DNA from 4 places in the Pseudomonas sp. RP-B7 genome. Region 1 is predicted to be linked to each of the others. Evidence: predicted binding sites of a transcription regulator. Region 1 holds the regulator's gene; each other region holds the start of a gene.
What was found. The regulator sigma-54, encoded in region 1, starts transcription at its own class of promoters, with help from an activator protein. The targets are predictions, from matches to a motif close to ANTGGCATNNANNTTGCTNT.
Positions count from the first base shown of each region.

Region 2: the regulator sigma-54 is predicted to act here: its motif matches at 1,720-1,739, upstream of OPU96_RS03280 (flagellar hook-length control protein FliK).
Region 3: the regulator sigma-54 is predicted to act here: its motif matches at 1,864-1,883, upstream of flgB (flagellar basal body rod protein FlgB).
Region 4: the regulator sigma-54 is predicted to act here: its motif matches at 1,742-1,761, upstream of glnA (type I glutamate--ammonia ligase).

Region 1 covers NZ_JAPFHC010000017.1:81,985-86,209, forward strand. The annotation lists gene OPU96_RS17000 (HPr family phosphocarrier protein) at 1-55, opposite strand, end outside; gene rapZ (RNase adapter RapZ) at 72-929, opposite strand; gene ptsN (PTS IIA-like nitrogen regulatory protein PtsN) at 932-1,396, opposite strand; gene hpf (ribosome hibernation-promoting factor, HPF/YfiA family) at 1,409-1,714, opposite strand; gene OPU96_RS17020 (RNA polymerase factor sigma-54) at 1,790-3,283, opposite strand; gene lptB (LPS export ABC transporter ATP-binding protein) at 3,468-4,193, opposite strand; gene lptA (lipopolysaccharide transport periplasmic protein LptA) at 4,193-4,225, opposite strand, start outside.
Region 2 covers NZ_JAPFHC010000002.1:104,491-108,715, reverse strand. The annotation lists gene OPU96_RS03290 (ATP-binding SpoIIE family protein phosphatase) at 1-1,268, shown strand, start outside; gene OPU96_RS03285 (Hpt domain-containing protein) at 1,299-1,646, shown strand; gene OPU96_RS03280 (flagellar hook-length control protein FliK) at 1,789-3,111, shown strand; gene fliL (flagellar basal body-associated protein FliL) at 3,332-3,832, shown strand; gene fliM (flagellar motor switch protein FliM) at 3,842-4,225, shown strand, end outside.
Region 3 covers NZ_JAPFHC010000016.1:117,981-122,205, forward strand. The annotation lists gene flgE (flagellar hook protein FlgE) at 1-194, opposite strand, end outside; gene flgD (flagellar hook assembly protein FlgD) at 228-950, opposite strand; gene flgC (flagellar basal body rod protein FlgC) at 967-1,410, opposite strand; gene flgB (flagellar basal body rod protein FlgB) at 1,414-1,821, opposite strand; gene cheR (protein-glutamate O-methyltransferase CheR) at 2,154-2,981, opposite strand; gene OPU96_RS16595 (chemotaxis protein CheV) at 3,026-3,958, opposite strand; gene flgA (flagellar basal body P-ring formation chaperone FlgA) at 4,040-4,225, shown strand, end outside.
Region 4 covers NZ_JAPFHC010000039.1:4,584-8,808, reverse strand. The annotation lists gene glnA (type I glutamate--ammonia ligase) at 235-1,641, opposite strand; gene thiI (tRNA uracil 4-sulfurtransferase ThiI) at 1,976-3,430, shown strand; gene typA (translational GTPase TypA) at 3,570-4,225, shown strand, end outside.

The DNA.
Region 1 (4,225 bases):
AAGCCCGGGCATGCAGCCCCAACTTGTTGATGATTTCAATTTCCAGAGCAGGCATCGCGGGGGTGTTCCTTTCAGCTAAGGTCGCGGTGGCGAACCTGGACGTTCTTGAGGGTTTGTTGCAGCAGTTGGCCCAGGCGTTCGGTCAGGTAGACCGAGCGGTGGTGGCCGCCGGTGCAGCCAATGGCAATGGTGACATACGCCCGATTGCTTGCAGCGAAGCGCGGCAGCCATTTGAGCAGGTAGCTGGAAATGTCCTGGAACATCTCCTCGACATCCGGTTGCGCCGCCAGGTATTCAGCCACAGGTTGGTCCAGCCCGGACTGATCACGCAGTTCCGGTTTCCAATAAGGGTTGGGCAGGCAGCGCACATCGAACACCAGGTCGGCGTCCACCGGCATGCCGCGCTTGAAGCCAAACGACTCGACGAGGAATGCCGTACCCGGCTCGGGCTGGTTCAGCAGACGCAGCTTGATGGCATCACGCAACTGGTACAGGTTGAGCCCGGTGGTGTTGATCTTGAGGTCGGCGAGGTCAATGATCGGCCCCAGCAACTTGGTTTCGTCCTCGATGGCTTCTGCCAGGGAGCGATGGGGGCTGCTGAGGGGGTGGCGTCGACGGGTTTCAGAGAAGCGCTTTAGCAGGGTCTCTTCGTCGGCGTCCAGGTACAGCACATCGCAATGAATGTGCTTGGCGCGAACTTCCTCGAGCAGTTGCGGGAACCGCTCAAGGTGGCTGGGCAGGTTGCGGGCATCGATCGATACGGCCACCAGCGGTTGCGCCAGCTCGGTGTGGATCAACGCGCGTTCCGCGAGCTCTGGCAGCAGGCCGGCGGGCAGGTTGTCGATGCAGTAGAAGCCACTGTCCTCAAGTACGTTGAGGGCGGTGCTTTTACCCGAGCCGGAACGGCCGCTGACGATGATCAAACGCATGATTACTGCCCGTTCTGTTCATCCAGGACTACCTGATACAGCGCCTCATTGCTGCTGGCACTGCGCAGTTTGTCGCGTACTTCCTTGCGGTCGAGCATGCTGGCGATCTGCCGGAGCAGTTCCAGGTGCGCATCGGTGGCGGCTTGCGGGACCAGCAGAACAAACAGCAGGTCGACCGGGGCGCCGTCGATGGCGTCGAAATCGATGGGAGCGTCCAGGTGCAGCAGGGCGCTGACAGGTGCCTCACAACTTTTGAGGCGGCAGTGGGGAATGGCGATGCCGTTGCCAAAACCGGTGGAGCCGAGTTTTTCACGGGCAATCAGAGCCTCGTAGACATCTTGCATCTCCAGGTCAGGCACTTCGCGGCTGATCAGGTTGGCAATTTGCTCAAGGGCTTTCTTTTTACTGCCACCCGGCGCGTTCACGAGGGAACGGCCGGGGGTCAGGATGGTTTCAAGTCGAATCATGGGTGGGGAGTGTTAGCGGCCTGTGCCCTGGAGGAGGCTCTGCTGCTTTTCCTTATGCTTTTTGATTTGGCGATCCAGCTTGTCGGTCAGGTCGTCAATGGCGGCATACATATCTGAATGCTCGGCATTAGCGACTACTTCCCCGCCGGGTATACGCAAGGTGGCTTCGATTTTCTGCTTCAGCTTTTCGACAGTCATGATGACTTGCACGTTGGTGATCTTGTCGAAATGCCCCTCAATTCTTTTGAGTTTTTCGCCGATATAGGCGCGCAGCGGTTCGGTCACTTCCAGTTGGTGTCCACTGATGTTGACTTGCATACAGCTTCTCCTTCGTTGCCAGTGCATAAAGCGGTGGGCAGGAATACCCACCACTGGAACGCTATGGCCCGCCCGTCACATCAAACGCTTACGCTCGCTGGAAGGCGCGATCCCGAGGGACTCGCGGTACTTGGCGACGGTTCGACGGGCGACCTGAATGCCTTGTGCCTCCAGTAAACCAGCGATCTTACTGTCACTCAATGGCTTTTTCTGATTTTCCGCGGCAACCAGTTTTTTGATGATCGCGCGGATCGCCGTGGACGAGCATTCGCCGCCTTCGGAGGTGCTGACGTGGCTGGAGAAAAAGTATTTCAGCTCATAAATACCCCGTGGGGTATGCATGAATTTCTGCGTGGTCACCCGTGAAATCGTCGATTCGTGCATGCCGACTGCTTCGGCGATGTCATGCAGCACCAACGGTTTCATCGCTTCGTCGCCGTATTCCAGGAAGCCGCGCTGGTGCTCGACGATCTGGGTGGCGACTTTCATCAGAGTTTCGTTGCGGCTTTGCAGGCTCTTGATGAACCAGCGGGCCTCCTGCAACTGGTTGCGCATGAAGGTGTTGTCGGCGCTGGTATCGGCGCGGCGTACAAAGCCGGCGTATTGCGGGTTGACCCGCAGGCGTGGCACCGACTCCTGGTTCAACTCCACCAGCCAGCGTTCGTTGTCCTTGCGCACGATGACGTCAGGCACCACGTATTCGGCTTCGCTGGACTCGATCTGCGAGCCCGGGCGCGGATTGAGGCTCTGTACCAGCTCGATCACCTGGCGCAGGTCGTCTTCCTTGAGTTTCATGCGGCGCATCAACTGGCTGTAGTCGCGGCTACCCAGCAAGTCGATGTAGTCGGTCACCAAGCGCTGGGCTTCAACGAGCCAAGGCGTCTTGGCAGGCAGTTGGCGCAATTGCAGCAACAGGCATTCGCTGAGGGTGCGGGCGCCGATGCCGGCGGGTTCGAACTGTTGGATGCGGTGCAGGACGGCTTCGATCTCGTCCAGTTCGATGTCCAGTTCCGGGTCGAACGCTTCGAGGATCTCCTCAAGCGTCTCGTCCAGGTAGCCCTGGTTGTTGATGCAGTCGATCAGGGTCACAGCGATCAGGCGATCGGTGTCCGACATCGGCGCGAGGTTCAATTGCCACAACAGATGGCTCTGCAGGCTTTCACCGGCGGAGGTGCGGGTGGTGAAGTCCCACTCATCATCATCGTTGCTGGGCAGGCTGCTGGCGCTGGTCTGGTAGACGTCTTCCCAGGCGGTATCCACGGGAAGTTCGTTAGGAATGCGTTCGTTCCATTCACCTTCTTCCAGGTTATCCACCGTTGGGGCGGTTTCCTGATAGGAAGGTTCCTGCACGTCGGAATTGGGTTTTTGCTCGATGTTGTCGGCCAGCGGGTCTGCGTTATCGAAGTCGTCGCCTTCTTCCTGGCGTTCGAGCATCGGGTTGGACTCCAGGGCCTCCTGGATTTCCTGTTGCAGGTCCAGGGTCGACAATTGGAGCAGGCGGATGGCCTGTTGCAGCTGCGGTGTCATCGTCAGCTGCTGGCCCATTCTCAGGACTAGCGATGGTTTCATGGCAGGGGCTTAACACCTTATTCGCCGGCGCAATGCGCCATCCACGACAGGGCGCGTGAGCGCCAAACATAAGCAAATTATATGCCTGATGTCGGGGGCTTTGCCTAGAGCACGGTAACAATAAAAATCCGGAGGTTTTCATTGACTCCCGCGCATCTTGGCAGCGGCCGTGACACCACGGTGTTTACAGGCGGAACTCGTGACCCAGGTAGACTTCCTTCACCAATTCGTTGGCCAGGATCGTGGCGGCGTCGCCTTCGGCAATCAGCTGGCCATCGTTGACGATATATGCGGTTTCGCAGATGTCGAGGGTTTCACGCACGTTGTGGTCGGTGATCAATACACCGATGCCCTTGGCTTTCAGGTGGTGGATGATTTGTTTGATGTCGCCGACCGAGATCGGGTCGACGCCGGCAAACGGTTCGTCCAGCAGGATGAATTTCGGCGCAGTGGCCAGGGCGCGGGCGATTTCCACGCGACGACGCTCGCCGCCGGACAGGCTCATGCCGAGGTTGTCGCGAATGTGGTTGATGTGGAATTCCTGCAGCAGGCTTTCCAGCTCCTTGCGACGGCCATCACGGTCGAGTTCCTTGCGGGTCTCGAGGATCGCCATGATGTTGTCGGCCACCGACAGTTTGCGGAAGATCGACGCTTCTTGCGGAAGATAGCCGATACCGGCCCGTGCACGACCGTGCATTGGCTGGTGGCTGACATCCAGGTCGTCGATCAGGACGCGACCCTGATCCGCCTGGACCAGGCCGACGATCATGTAGAAGCAGGTGGTCTTGCCGGCGCCGTTGGGGCCGAGCAGGCCGACGATCTGGCCGCTGTCGATCGACAGGCTGACGTCGCGCACGACCTGGCGGCTTTTATAGGCCTTGGCCAGATGCTGGGCTTTCAGGGTTGCCATTACTCGGCCTTCTTCTTCGGCTGGATAACCAT
Region 2 (4,225 bases), on a different contig from region 1:
TGGTGCACGAGCAGCGGGTGGCCAAGGCGGTGTTCGACAAAGTCGCGCATTCGGGCTGTATCAACGCCGCGCCGAATATCCGCTACCTGCAATCGCCCTATGCGTTGTTCAACGGTGACCTGCTGCTGGCCGCGTATACGCCGTCGGGCGATATGCATGTGCTGCTCGGCGACTTTACCGGCCACGGCCTGCCGGCGGCGGTCGGCGCCATGCCCCTGGCGGAGGTGTTCTACGGCATGACCGCCAAGGGCTACGGCTTGGCGCAGATCCTGCGGGAGATGAACGTCAAGCTTAAGCGCATCCTGCCCGTGGACATGTTCTGTTGCGCCACCCTGTTGTGCCTGAGCACCCAGCGGCGTGTGGTGGAGGTGTGGAACGGCGGCATGCCCGAAGGTTATGTACATGAAGTCGCCAGCGGCAAGCGTACGGCGCTGGAGCCACGGCATTTGCCGTTGGGCGTGTTGTCGGCCGAGGCGTTTGACGACAGCACCGAAGTCTGGCCGATGGCCCTGGGTGACCGGGTGTTTTTGCTCTCCGACGGCGTACTCGACACGGCTGATACCGCTGATCAGCTGTTTGGTGTCGAACGTTTACATCAGGTATTCGCCGCCAATCGCGAGCCCGACCGGCTGTTTGAAGAGATCGAGCAGGCCTTGGCCGCGTTTCGCGGTGAGGCGCGCGACGATGTGAGCATGGTGGAAATCACCCTGCAAGATGGGCCATCCCTGCGTGCGACGGGGCCGCTGTATACCGATAGCGGCCAGTCGTGCCCGCTGGATTGGTCGGTGAGTTTCGAGTTCCGCGCTGAAACCCTCAAGCGTTACAACCCCTTGCCCTACCTGTTGCAGTTGCTGCTGGAGGTCCATGGCCTGCGCGAGCAGAGCGGGGCGCTGTACAGCGTGATGGCCGAGTTGTATTCCAACGCCCTGGAGCATGGCGTGCTGGGCCTGGACTCGCGGCTCAAGCGCGACGTGCACGGTTTTGCCGACTACTACCGCCAGCGCAACGAGCGGCTGGCGCAGCTCAGTAGTGGCTATGTGCGCGTGCATGTGCAGGTGGTGCCGACGCTGAGCGGCGGGCAGCTGTCCTTGCGCATCGAAGACAGCGGCGCCGGGTTTGACGTGGATCAAGTGTTGGCGCGGCCCCTGGACGTTGATCGGCTGTCCGGTCGCGGCTTGAATCTGGTCCGTCAATTGAGCGGCGATGTGCGCTGGTCCGATGGTGGGCGCAGTGTCTGCGTGGAGTTTTCATGGCCGGCTCAGGCATAATCCGCCGATTCTTGATCAAGGAGCGAACAAGTGGCTGAGATTCATCTGGACCCCGACGTGCTGTCGGGTTTGCAGGAAGTCATGGAGGGCGAGTACCCCAGGCTGTTGGATACCTTCCTCGATGATTCGCAAAAACGCGTCGAAGCCTTGCGCAAGGCGCGCGATGACGCCAAGGCGCTGGGGCGTATCGCCCATAGCTTCAAGGGCAGCAGCGGCAACCTCGGTGCGGTGCGGCTGGCGCAGTTGTGCCAGCGGCTGGAGGCTGAGTCTGCGCAAGCGCCTGGCGCTGACCTGGGGGTTCTGGTGGATCAGATTGATCATGAGTTTGCCTTGGTGCGGCCGCTGTACGAATCGGAGCGCCAGCGCTTCCAGCTCTGATGTGCTGATAGAGATTTGAAGATCCAAATGTGGGAACGGGCCCTCTCCCACATTTTTCAGCTGCGCTCGGCAACCTGGCCCGACTCTTGCTCTACCTCCAGATACTGCATCCCCGACCCTCATGCAGTGGAGACCTTTACCTATGCCAGTCGCCCCTAATTCGCTTCTTCAGGCTGCCCCTGCGGCCAAGCCTCAAGCGCCTGCCGCCAACCCGCCGGCAGCGGCTGCGGAGCCGCGTGACAAGGGCGCCGGCTTTGCTCAGGTGTTCGCCAATCAGGGTTCCAAACCTGTGGCAAAGGCCGACGATACCCCGTCGAAAACCAGCCGTGACAAGCCTGCCGACAGCAGCGCCAAGCCTGCCGCCAGCACACCGGCAGTTGCCGATAGCGGCAATCCTTTGCCTGCCAACCCGCCGGCCAAGGCTGATGACAGCGCCAGCAAGAGTGATGACGACAAGCCCGCCGACCCAAGCCTGGTGCAACAGCCGGTGGTTGACCCGGTCGTAGACCCGGCGTTGGTGGCGACGGTCACGCCAGTCGCCGTGCCAGTGCCAGTGCCGGTGGCTCCGGCAACCGTCGCGCCTGTGGTTGATGAAAAGGCTCAGCCCGTGGCCGCAGCACCGCTTGCCGTGACCGATGAGGTCAAGGCACCAGCGTTCGACCCCGCCAGCGACCCTCTCGACGCAATGCCGGCCGTGCGCCTGGCGATGGAGCAGGGCGGTCACGTCTCGGCCAGTAGCCAGGCCCCCCAGAAAAGCGCACCGCCGCCGGACCTGGACCAGCCGACCGCCGCCCAGAATTTCAGTGCCGGCCTGGCCAGTATGGTCGACCAGCAAGCCGCCAAGGACAGCACTGACCAGGGTGGTGACAAAGCCTTCGGCGGGCTGATCGAAGACGGCCTCAAAGACCTCAAGGGCGCCAGCAGCGACACCCGCGTCGATGACTTCGCCAATCGTCTGGCTGCCTTGACCCAGGCCGCCACGCCGAAAACCGCAAACGCCCTGCCGCCGGTGACCAACGCACCGCTGGCCATGCACCAGAGCGGCTGGACCGAGGAAGTGGTCAACCGCGTGATGTACCTGTCCAGCGCCAACCTCAAGTCGGCGGAGATCCAACTGCAACCGGCCGAACTCGGGCGCCTGGACATCAAAGTCAATATGACGGCGGACCAGCAAGCCCAGGTCAGCTTCATGAGCGGCCATGCGGTGGTGCGCGAGGCGCTGGAAAGCCAATCCGGGCGCTTGCGTGAGATGTTTGCCCAGCAGGGCATGGGGCAGGTGGATGTGAACGTGTCGGACCAGTCCCGTGGCCAGGAGCAGCAGCAACAGCAGAATCAGGCGCGGGGTATCAGCAGCAGCGGACGTGGTGACAGTGGCGACAGCACTGCCCATGCCGAAGTGGCTGAAGCAGTGACGCCTGTGATCTCCAACGTCATCGGCTCCAGCGCCGTCGACTACTACGCCTGACCTGAACCTGTCGCGGGACAAAATGTGGGAGCGGGCTTGCTCGCGAATGCGGTGTGTCAGTCAATACATCTGTCACTGACACACCGCATTCGCGAGCAAGCCCGCTCCCACATTTGATTGGTGGTGCTGGCTCTGCCCAATTACCAGACAACTCTGGCATAACACTTGCTCTTGCCTTTCCGTAGATCTATGAATCCCCGAATAGTGACGGATTATTGGCATGGCGAAGAGCGACGACGCAGCAAAACCACCCGCAGGCAAAGGCAAGCTCAAGCTTATCCTGATGATTGTCGTGGGCCTGATCCTGGCCATTGGCGCCTCGGTGGGTGGCACTTGGTACATCATGCACAGCAGCGCGAGCAAACCGGCGCCTGCGGCCGAAACCGCCAGCAACGTCAAGCAACCGGCAATCTTCGAGCCGATGCTCCCGGCCTTTGTCGCCAACTTCAATCAGAACGGCCGCCAGCGCTACCTGCAAGTGAGCATCACCTTGCTCGCGCGCAACCAGGCTGACCTGGAAGCCCTCAAGGTGCACATGCCGGTGATCCGCAACAACCTGGTGATGCTGTTCTCCGGGCAGAGCTTCGATGCCCTGGCCACCCCGGTCGGCCAGGAAATGCTGCGCCAGAAGGTCACTGCCAGCGTGCAGGAAGTGGCCCAGAAAGAGCTCGGCAAAGTCGTGATCGAGCAGGCGCTCTTCACTAACTTCGTATTGCAGTAGGATCACGACATGGCCGTGCAAGACCTGCTGTCCCAGGATGAAATCGACGCGCTGTTGCATGGCGTCGACGATGGTCTGGTGCAGACCGAAATGGCTGCCGAACCCGGCAGCGTCAAAAGTTATGACCTGACCAGCCAGGATCGCATCGTCCGTGGACGTATGCCGACCCTGGAGATGATCAACGAACGTTTCGCCCGTTACACCCGCATCAGCATGTTCAACATGCTGCGCCGCTCGGCGGACGTGGCGGTCGGTGGCGTGCAGGTGATGAAGTTCGGTGAATACGTGCACTCGCTGTACGTGCCCACCAGCCTCAACCTGGTCAAGATCAAACCGCTGCGCGGCACCGCGCTGTTCATCCTTGACGCCAAGCTGGTGTTCAAGCTGGTGGAC
Region 3 (4,225 bases), on a different contig from region 1:
GACACCGCCGCCAGGTTCACCCCGTTGCCGATGCTGTTCTGGCCGGTACCCAGTTTGGACGCGGCGTAGATGTCCGCGAATTCCGCACGGGACGATTTGAAGCCAGTGGTCGCGACGTTGGCGATGTTGTTGCCGGTCACGTCCAGTTGTTTGTTGGCCGCATAGAGGCCGCTAAGGCCGATGTTAAAAGACATGCTTCTCTCCCTTTCTGCCGTATTTAGCCGGCTCTATGTACCGATAGTCTGAATTTGCGACAGCTTGACGCTGCCCATGCCGCCCGCCAGGTTCAGCAGCATTTCGCCGCCGGTCTTGCTCAGGGTCACGCTGGTGACCGTGGCTGGCAGCGAAGTGCTCAAGGCAACGGCGTCGCCCTTGTCGTTCTTGGTGGTGGCCGCGAAGGTGTAGGTGCCCGCTGGAGCAACCTCGCCCTTTTCGTTCTTGCCATCCCAGATAAAGTCGGAAGTGCCGGCACTCTGGGCGCCCATGTCGATGGTGCGTACCACGTTGCCGTCTTTGTCGGTGATCTTGATGGAGACGTTGCCCACCGCCGAAGTCACCGCGACCGAACCGGTCATGCTCTTGCTCGTATCCACCAGGGCCTTGTCGGTCTGGGTGATGATCGAACGCCCCACCAGCGACGAAGCCTGCAGCGCTTGCGACGAGCTGAAGTTGCTGGAGATCGCATTCACCGAGTCGTTCAGCGTGTTGATGCCTTCCAGGCTGCTGAACTGCGCCAGCTGGGCCACGAACGCGCCGTTGTCCTGAGGCGACAGCGGGTTCTGGTTCTTCAGCTGAGTCACCAGCAATTGCAGGAATGCATCCTTGCCCAGGGACTGGTTGCCCGTGGCAGCGGTGGCAGCGCTCGCAACATTGTTGGTGGCAGTGTTGACCTTCGTGTTGAAAAGGTTCTGCACCGCTGTATTGGTTGATGTTGTATCAACGATAGCCATTATTCGGCGCCCCTTATCACTGACCCAGGGTCAGGACCTTTTGCATCATGGTTTTGGCGGTGTTCATCATTTCCGCGTTGGTCTGGAACGAGCGACTGGCGGAAATCATGTCAGCCATTTCCTCGACCACGTTGACGTTGGGGTAGTACACGTAACCCTTTTCGTTCGCGGCAGGGTGGTTGGGTTCGTAGCGGGCTTCGAGGTTGCTCTGGTCTTCGACCACGCCCAACACCTGCACGCCGGAACCTGCGGCACCCTGCTCCTGGAACAGCGAGTCGCTGCCGCCGTTCTGACCGGCCTGGAACATGGTGGCGAACACTGGGTGGCGGGCGCGGTAGGTCTGGTCAATGCTCGACGACACGGTTTCGGCGTTGGCGATGTTACTGGCGACGGTGTTCAGACGCGTGGTCTGGGCGCTCATGCCACTACCGGCAATATTGAAAACACTGGACAGGGACATGGCTTACTCTCCACGCAGGGCTGACATCAGCCCTTTGAATTTGCTGTTGAGCAGGGTGAAGCTGGCCTGGAAGTTCACCGAGTTCTCGGCGTAGGCCGATTGCTCCAGCTGGGCGTCGACGGTGTTCTGGTCGATCGACGGCTGCATCGGCGTGCGATACAGCAGCGACTCGTCCCCACTGCTCAGGCCTTGCGCTTCGATATGACGGTTGTTGGTCATGTTCAAAGCGAAGGTGCCGTTCTTGTTCTTGTCCTGCTGTGCGGCGAGCACGGCGGAGAAGTCCAGGTCCCGAGCCTTGTAGTTCGGGGTATCGGCGTTGGCAATGTTGTTGGCCAGGACTTCGGCACGCTGGGCGCGGAAGCCCAGGGCTTGTTCGTGGATACCGAGCGCTTTATCGAAGCTGATGCTCATGGCGGAAACCTTTAGGCTGACCTGCTTTTCGTTAACAGGGTTATAGCAAGGTGTGTGCCAATTCTTCGAAGGCCCGTGTTTCAGGGCTTTGCGGGGAAGTTGCCGGGCGGCAATGCCAGAAAAGCGGCAATGGGTTTCCGCGTGGTGCCAGTAAAGCGGCAATGGGGTTTGCCGCTATTGAGAGGATTGCCGCAAAAACAACTGTGGGAGCTGGTTTGTGTGGGAGCTGGCTTGCCTGCGATGCAGACACCTCGGTACTTCAGTGATACAGAGGTGATGCTATCGCAGGCAAGCCAGCTCCCACACAAGCCTGGCTCCCACGTTTTTGATGCTTACTTGGCCTGGTAGATGATACCCGGGCTGCACTGCACCATCTGGTAGTGATCCGGCAGACCGTTCAACGCCTCGGAAGCACCAAGGAACAAATAGCCGCCACGCTTGAGCGTGCCATGGATGCGCAACAGGATGTCTTTCTTCACTTCGGCCGAGAAGTAGATCAGCACGTTGCGGCAGAACACCATGTCGAACTTGCCCAGGCTGGCGTAGCTGTCGAGCAGGTTGAACGAGCGAAACTCCACCCGGTTCTTGATCGGCGCCTTGACCGCCCAACGTCCTGCCCCTTTCGGCTCGAAGTAACGTTGCAGGCGCTCCTGGGACAAGCCACGGCCCAGCGCCAGGCTGTCGTATTCGCCGGTCTTGCAGTTGGTGAGCATGGTGCCGGACAAGTCGGTGGCGACGATCTGCGCACCGGCCTTGAGCTGGCCCATGTTGGTCCGTTCGAACTCATCGATGGACATCGAGATCGAATACGGTTCCTGCCCCGAGGAGCAGGCCGCCGACCAGATGCGCAAGCGCTGGCCCGGGCTGGCCTTGATGGCCTCCGGAAGCACTTTGCTCTTGAGCACTTCAAACGGGTAGGTATCACGAAACCACAGGGTTTCGTTGGTGGTCATGGCATCGACCACCATTTCCTTGAGCCCGCTGCGCGGCTGGCCCTGGATACGCTGCACCAACTCACCCAGGGATTTGATGCCCTGCTGTTCCATCAGTTTGTTGAGACGGCTGGATACCAGGTACTGCTTGTTTTCACCGAGCAATATGCCACAGGCTTTTTCCAGGAAGACCCGGAACTGTTCGAAATCCAAATTACCCGTAGACAATGATACCGCCTCTTAAATCGTGTGACCGCCAGGGGCAAATGCCCCTAGCCGTGATCTGCTGCCTTGATCCGGTCGACTACCCGGTTTGCCAGGTCATCAGGGCGGAATTTGGCCAGGAAGTCATCGGCACCGACTTTCTTGACCATCGCCTGATTGAATACGCCTGACAATGAAGTATGCAGGATGATATGCAATTTTTGCATGCGTGGATCGTTGCGGATCTCGGCCGTGAGGGTGTATCCGTCCATTTCCGGCATCTCGATGTCGGAAATCATCATCAAGAACTCTTCTTCCGGCTTCTTGCCGTCATCCACCAGCTTGCGCAGGTAATCCAGAGCCTGGCGGCCGTCATTGAGCGCCACCACCTCAACACCGATGGTTTCCAGGCAACGGGTCACCTGTTTGCGCGCCACCGACGAGTCGTCCACCGTCAGCACACGCAGCGAAATTGCCTTGTGTGCGGTTTCAGCGTCGACCACACCCACCGAAATCGATTCCGAGGTCGGCGCCACTTCGGCGAGGATCTTCTCCACGTCGATGATTTCCACCAACTGGTTATCGACCCGCGTCACCGCCGTGAGGTAGTGATCGCGGCCGGTGCCCTTGGGTGGTGGATGGATCTCTTCCCAGTTCATGTTGACGATGCGCTCCACCGAGCGCACCAGGAACCCCTGGGTCTTGGTGTTGTACTCGGTAATGATCACGAACGGGCTTTCGCGGTCCTGCAAACCGGACGAACCAGTGGCGAGGGCCAGGTCAAGAATCGGGATGGTCGCACCACGGATGTTGGCGACGCCACACACCACCGGGCTGGACTTGGGCATGATCGTCAGCTTGGGACATTGCAGCACCTCCCGCACCTTGAATACGTTGATGCCATATAGCTGTTTGCCATCCAGGCGAAAAAGCAACAACTCCAGGCGATTCTGCCCTACCAGCTGTGTGCGCTGGTTTACTGAATCCATTACTCCTGCCATGCCCAGACTCCTACGCTAAAACCTTTGAGGGTGCGACGCGCACCCAACTCTAAACGGCACGAGCTTTGCTAATTATTGGCTATGGATATTAAAACGACAGTTTCCCGACGCCTTCAATTACCACGGTACAGCAGATTGCTCTGCGTCTCGCTGGCATTGTTCGCCCTGGGCCTCAACAGCGCGGCCCGCGCGGACAACGTCACCTTGCCTGATCTACTTATCGGCGTCACTCAGGGGTTTCTTGAGTTCACTGTAGAAGATTATCTG
Region 4 (4,225 bases), on a different contig from region 1:
CAGGACGGTGCTTCAAATCAAGTAGGCCGCGTACACAATTGTCAGCACCCTTTTGTTCAGCGTATCTGAAGCGACGGAAGGCAAGGCTCACGATGCCGTCCGGGCATCCACCAACCGAGTGCGCCGGGCGTGCAGATGCTCGGCCGCGATACCCCGGGCGACTGAATCCGGGGCAAAAAAAGACCTCCCGAAGGAGGTCTTTTTCATCACGCTACTTTAAGCAGCGCTACCGGATCAGCAGCTGTAGTACAGCTCGTATTCCAGTGGGTGTACGAAGGTGCGAACCTTGATTTCTTCTTCGCTTTTCAGGGCGATGTAGGCATCGATAAAGTCGTCGCTGAACACGCCGCCTTTGGTCAGGAACGCACGGCCCTTGTCCAGCTCTTCCAGGGCTTCTTTCAGGCTACCGCACACTTGTGGGATCTCTTTGGCCTCTTCAGGCGGCAGGTCGTACAAGTTTTTGTCGGCGGCGTCGCCAGGGTGGATCTTGTTCTGGATACCGTCCAGGCCAGCCATCAGCAGGGCTGCGAAAGCCAGGTATGGGTTGGCAGCCGGGTCCGGGAAACGTGCTTCGATACGACGGCCGCGTGGGCTGTTGACGTAAGGAATACGGATCGAAGCGGAACGGTTGCGCGCCGAGTAGGCCAGCATTACCGGTGCTTCGAAGCCTGGAACCAGACGCTTGTAGGAGTTGGTCGCCGGGTTGGTGAAGCCGTTCAGGGCCTTACCGTGCTTGATGATACCGCCGATGAAGAACAGGGCAATTTCCGACAGGCCGGCATAACCTTCGCCAGCGAAGGTGTTCTTGCCATCTTTAGCGATGGACATGTGAACGTGCATACCCGAACCGTTATCGCCGTACAGAGGCTTAGGCATGAAGGTCGCGGTGCGGCCGTATGCATCGGCAACGTTGTGTACAACGTATTTCAGGGTTTGAACTTCGTCAGCTTTCTTCACCAGGGTGTTGAACTTGACGCCGATTTCGTTCTGGCCGGCAGTTGCCACTTCGTGGTGGTGAACTTCAACGACCTGGCCCATTTCTTCCAGTGCGTTGCACATGGAGGTACGGATTTCGTGGTCGTGGTCGAACGGAGGAACCGGGAAGTAGCCGCCTTTGATACCTGGACGGTGGCCTTTGTTGCCGCCTTCGATGTCTTGGTCGGACATCCACGAGCCTTGCTCGGAGAAGATTTTGAACATGGAGCCGGAGATGTCGGACTTGAACTTCACTTCGTCGAAGATGAAGAACTCAGGCTCAGGACCGCAGAAGACGGTGTCACCGATACCGGTGGTCTTCAGGTATTCCTCGGCGCGGTGGGCGATGGCGCGCGGGTCGCGATCGTAGCCTTGCATGGTCGAAGGTTCGATGATGTCGCAGACCAGGATCAGGGTCGGCTCTTCGGTGAACGGGTCCAGTACGGCAGAGTCGTCGTCCGGCAGCAGGATCATGTCGGAGGCTTCGATGCCTTTCCAGCCAGCGATGGAGGAACCGTCGAACATCTTGCCAACTTCGAAGAAGTCGTCTTCCAGCGCGTCGCGAGCCGGCATGGTCACGTGGTGCTGAGTGCCTTTGGTGTCCGTGAAGCGCAGATCAATCCATTTAACGTCATGATCTTTGATGAGTTGAACCGACTTCGACATAGTGTCCTCCGGGTGGCTTCGGGCTGGGGTAGTGGAGTTAGCCCTTAGAATGTGGGTGATGCCGGCGCGGATAGTCCGCCATGGCAACCTGCCTCACAAGAGAGCAAATTGCATGCCAGTGCGCCAACATGGGTTTTCTGGTCCAAAAACGCCCCTATAAAGGTGCATTGCGACAAAAGCCCGAAAATGGCGCACCGCAATGTAGCGCACGCACTGGAAAATGCACTGCTTTAGTGCGCTTGCAGTCCGATGCATATTAACTGGTTAAACCTTGAGCGATTTCCGCTATAATCCGCGCCCCCCTTTTTCAGCAGGCCCGGCGCGCGCTGTTTCCATGAAATTAATCGTTAAAGTCTTCCCCGAGATCACCATCAAAAGCCGACCGGTACGGACGCGTTTCATCCGTCAATTGGCCAAGAACATCCGTGCCGTGCTCCGTGACCTGGACCCGGCTGTGGTGGTGAACGGCGTGTGGGACAATCTCGAGCTGGAAACCCGCATTACCGACGCCAAAGCCTTGAAGGACATGACCGAACGCCTGAGCTGCATGCCGGGCATCGCGCATTTCCTGCAGGTGGATGAGTACCCGCTGGGCGACTTCGACGACATCACCGAGAAGTGCAAGCAGCACTACGGCAGCGAGCTTGAAGGCAAGATCTTTTCGGTGCGTTGCAAGCGCGCCGGCAAGCACACCTTCAGCTCCATGGATGTCGAGAAATATGTCGGCAGCAAGCTGCGTCGCGAGTGCGGCGCTGCCGGAATTTCCCTGAAAGCGCCGCAAATTGAAGTGCGCATGGAAATTCGCGACCAACGGTTGTTTGTCATCCACAGCCAGCACAACAGCATCGGCGGTTACCCGCTGGGCGCCCTGGAACAGACCCTGGTCCTGATGTCCGGCGGTTTCGATTCCACGGTTGCCGCCTACCAGATCATGCGCCGCGGCCTTATGAGCCATTTCTGCTTCTTTAACCTGGGCGGGCGTGCACACGAATTGGGCGTGATGGAAGTTGCGCACTTTATCTGGAAGAAGTACGGCAGCTCCCAACGCGTGCTATTTGTAAGCGTACCGTTCGAAGAAGTGCTGGGCGAAATTCTCGGCAAAGTCGATAACAGTCATATGGGCGTGGTATTGAAGCGTATGATGTTGCGCGCTGCGTCCCGGATCGCCGATCAGTTGCAGATCGACGCCCTGGTGACGGGTGAAGCAATCTCCCAGGTGTCCAGCCAAACGCTGCCGAACCTGTCGCTGATCGATTGCGTCACCGAAAAGCTGGTCTTGCGCCCGCTGATCGCCAGTCACAAGCAGGACATCATCGACCTGGCCGAAGAAATCGGCACGGCGGATTTTGCCAAGCACATGCCTGAATATTGCGGGGTCATCTCGGTGAACCCCAAGACCCACGCCAAGCGCAACCGCGTGGAGTACGAAGAACAACAGTTCGACATGGCGGTTCTGGAGCGTGCGCTCGAGAACGCCAAGCTGGTCCCTATCGATCGTGTCATCGACGAACTGGGCCAGGACGTGAAGATCGAAGAAGTCAGCGAAGCCCTGGCCGGCCAGATCGTCATCGACATCCGTCACCCGGATGCCGCTGAAGATGAGCCGCTGGAGATTCCTGGCATCGACGTACAAACGCTGCCGTTTTATGCATTGAACGCGCGTTTCAAGGAACTGGATAACAGCCGTCAGTACCTGCTGTATTGCGACAAAGGCGTGATGAGTCGCCTGCATGCCCACCATTTGCTCAGTGAGGGGCATGCCAATGTGCGCGTTTATCGACCGAGCTAAGAGCCCGGGGCTGTTTGCCTGTGGCCTGCGTCACCGGCCCCCCGACTCTGCCGTCAAGCTGTAACGGCAAGGCCTGACTCTACTGTTAATCGCTGCCACGACCTGTCAGCACACCGAATCCTCTGATCGAGATACACAAGTGATCGAAAATCTACGTAACATCGCCATCATTGCTCACGTTGACCATGGTAAAACCACCCTGGTAGACAAACTCCTGCGTCAGTCCGGCACCCTGGAGCGCAACGAGCTCAATGACGAGCGCGTGATGGACTCCAACGACCAGGAAAAAGAGCGCGGTATTACCATCCTGGCGAAAAACACCGCCATCAACTGGAACGGCTACCACATCAACATCGTGGATACCCCGGGCCACGCCGACTTCGGCGGCGAAGTTGAACGCGTAATGTCGATGGTTGACTCCGTTCTGCTGCTGGTTGATGCCCAGGACGGCCCTATGCCGCAAACCCGTTTCGTGACCAAGAAGGCTTTCGAAGCCGGCCTGCGTCCGATCGTGTGCATCAACAAGGTTGACCGTCCAGGCGCGCGTCCGGACTGGGTTCTGGACCAGATCTTCGACCTGTTCGACAACCTGGGTGCCACCGAAGAACAGCTGGACTTCAAAGTCGTCTACGCCTCGGCCCTGAACGGCATTGCCGGTCTGGACCACAACGACATGGCTGAAGACATGACCCCGCTGTACCAGTCGATCGTCGACAACGTACCGGCGCCAAAAGTTGACCGTGACGGCCCGTTCCAGATGCAAATCTCGGCACTGGACTACAACAGCTTCCTGGG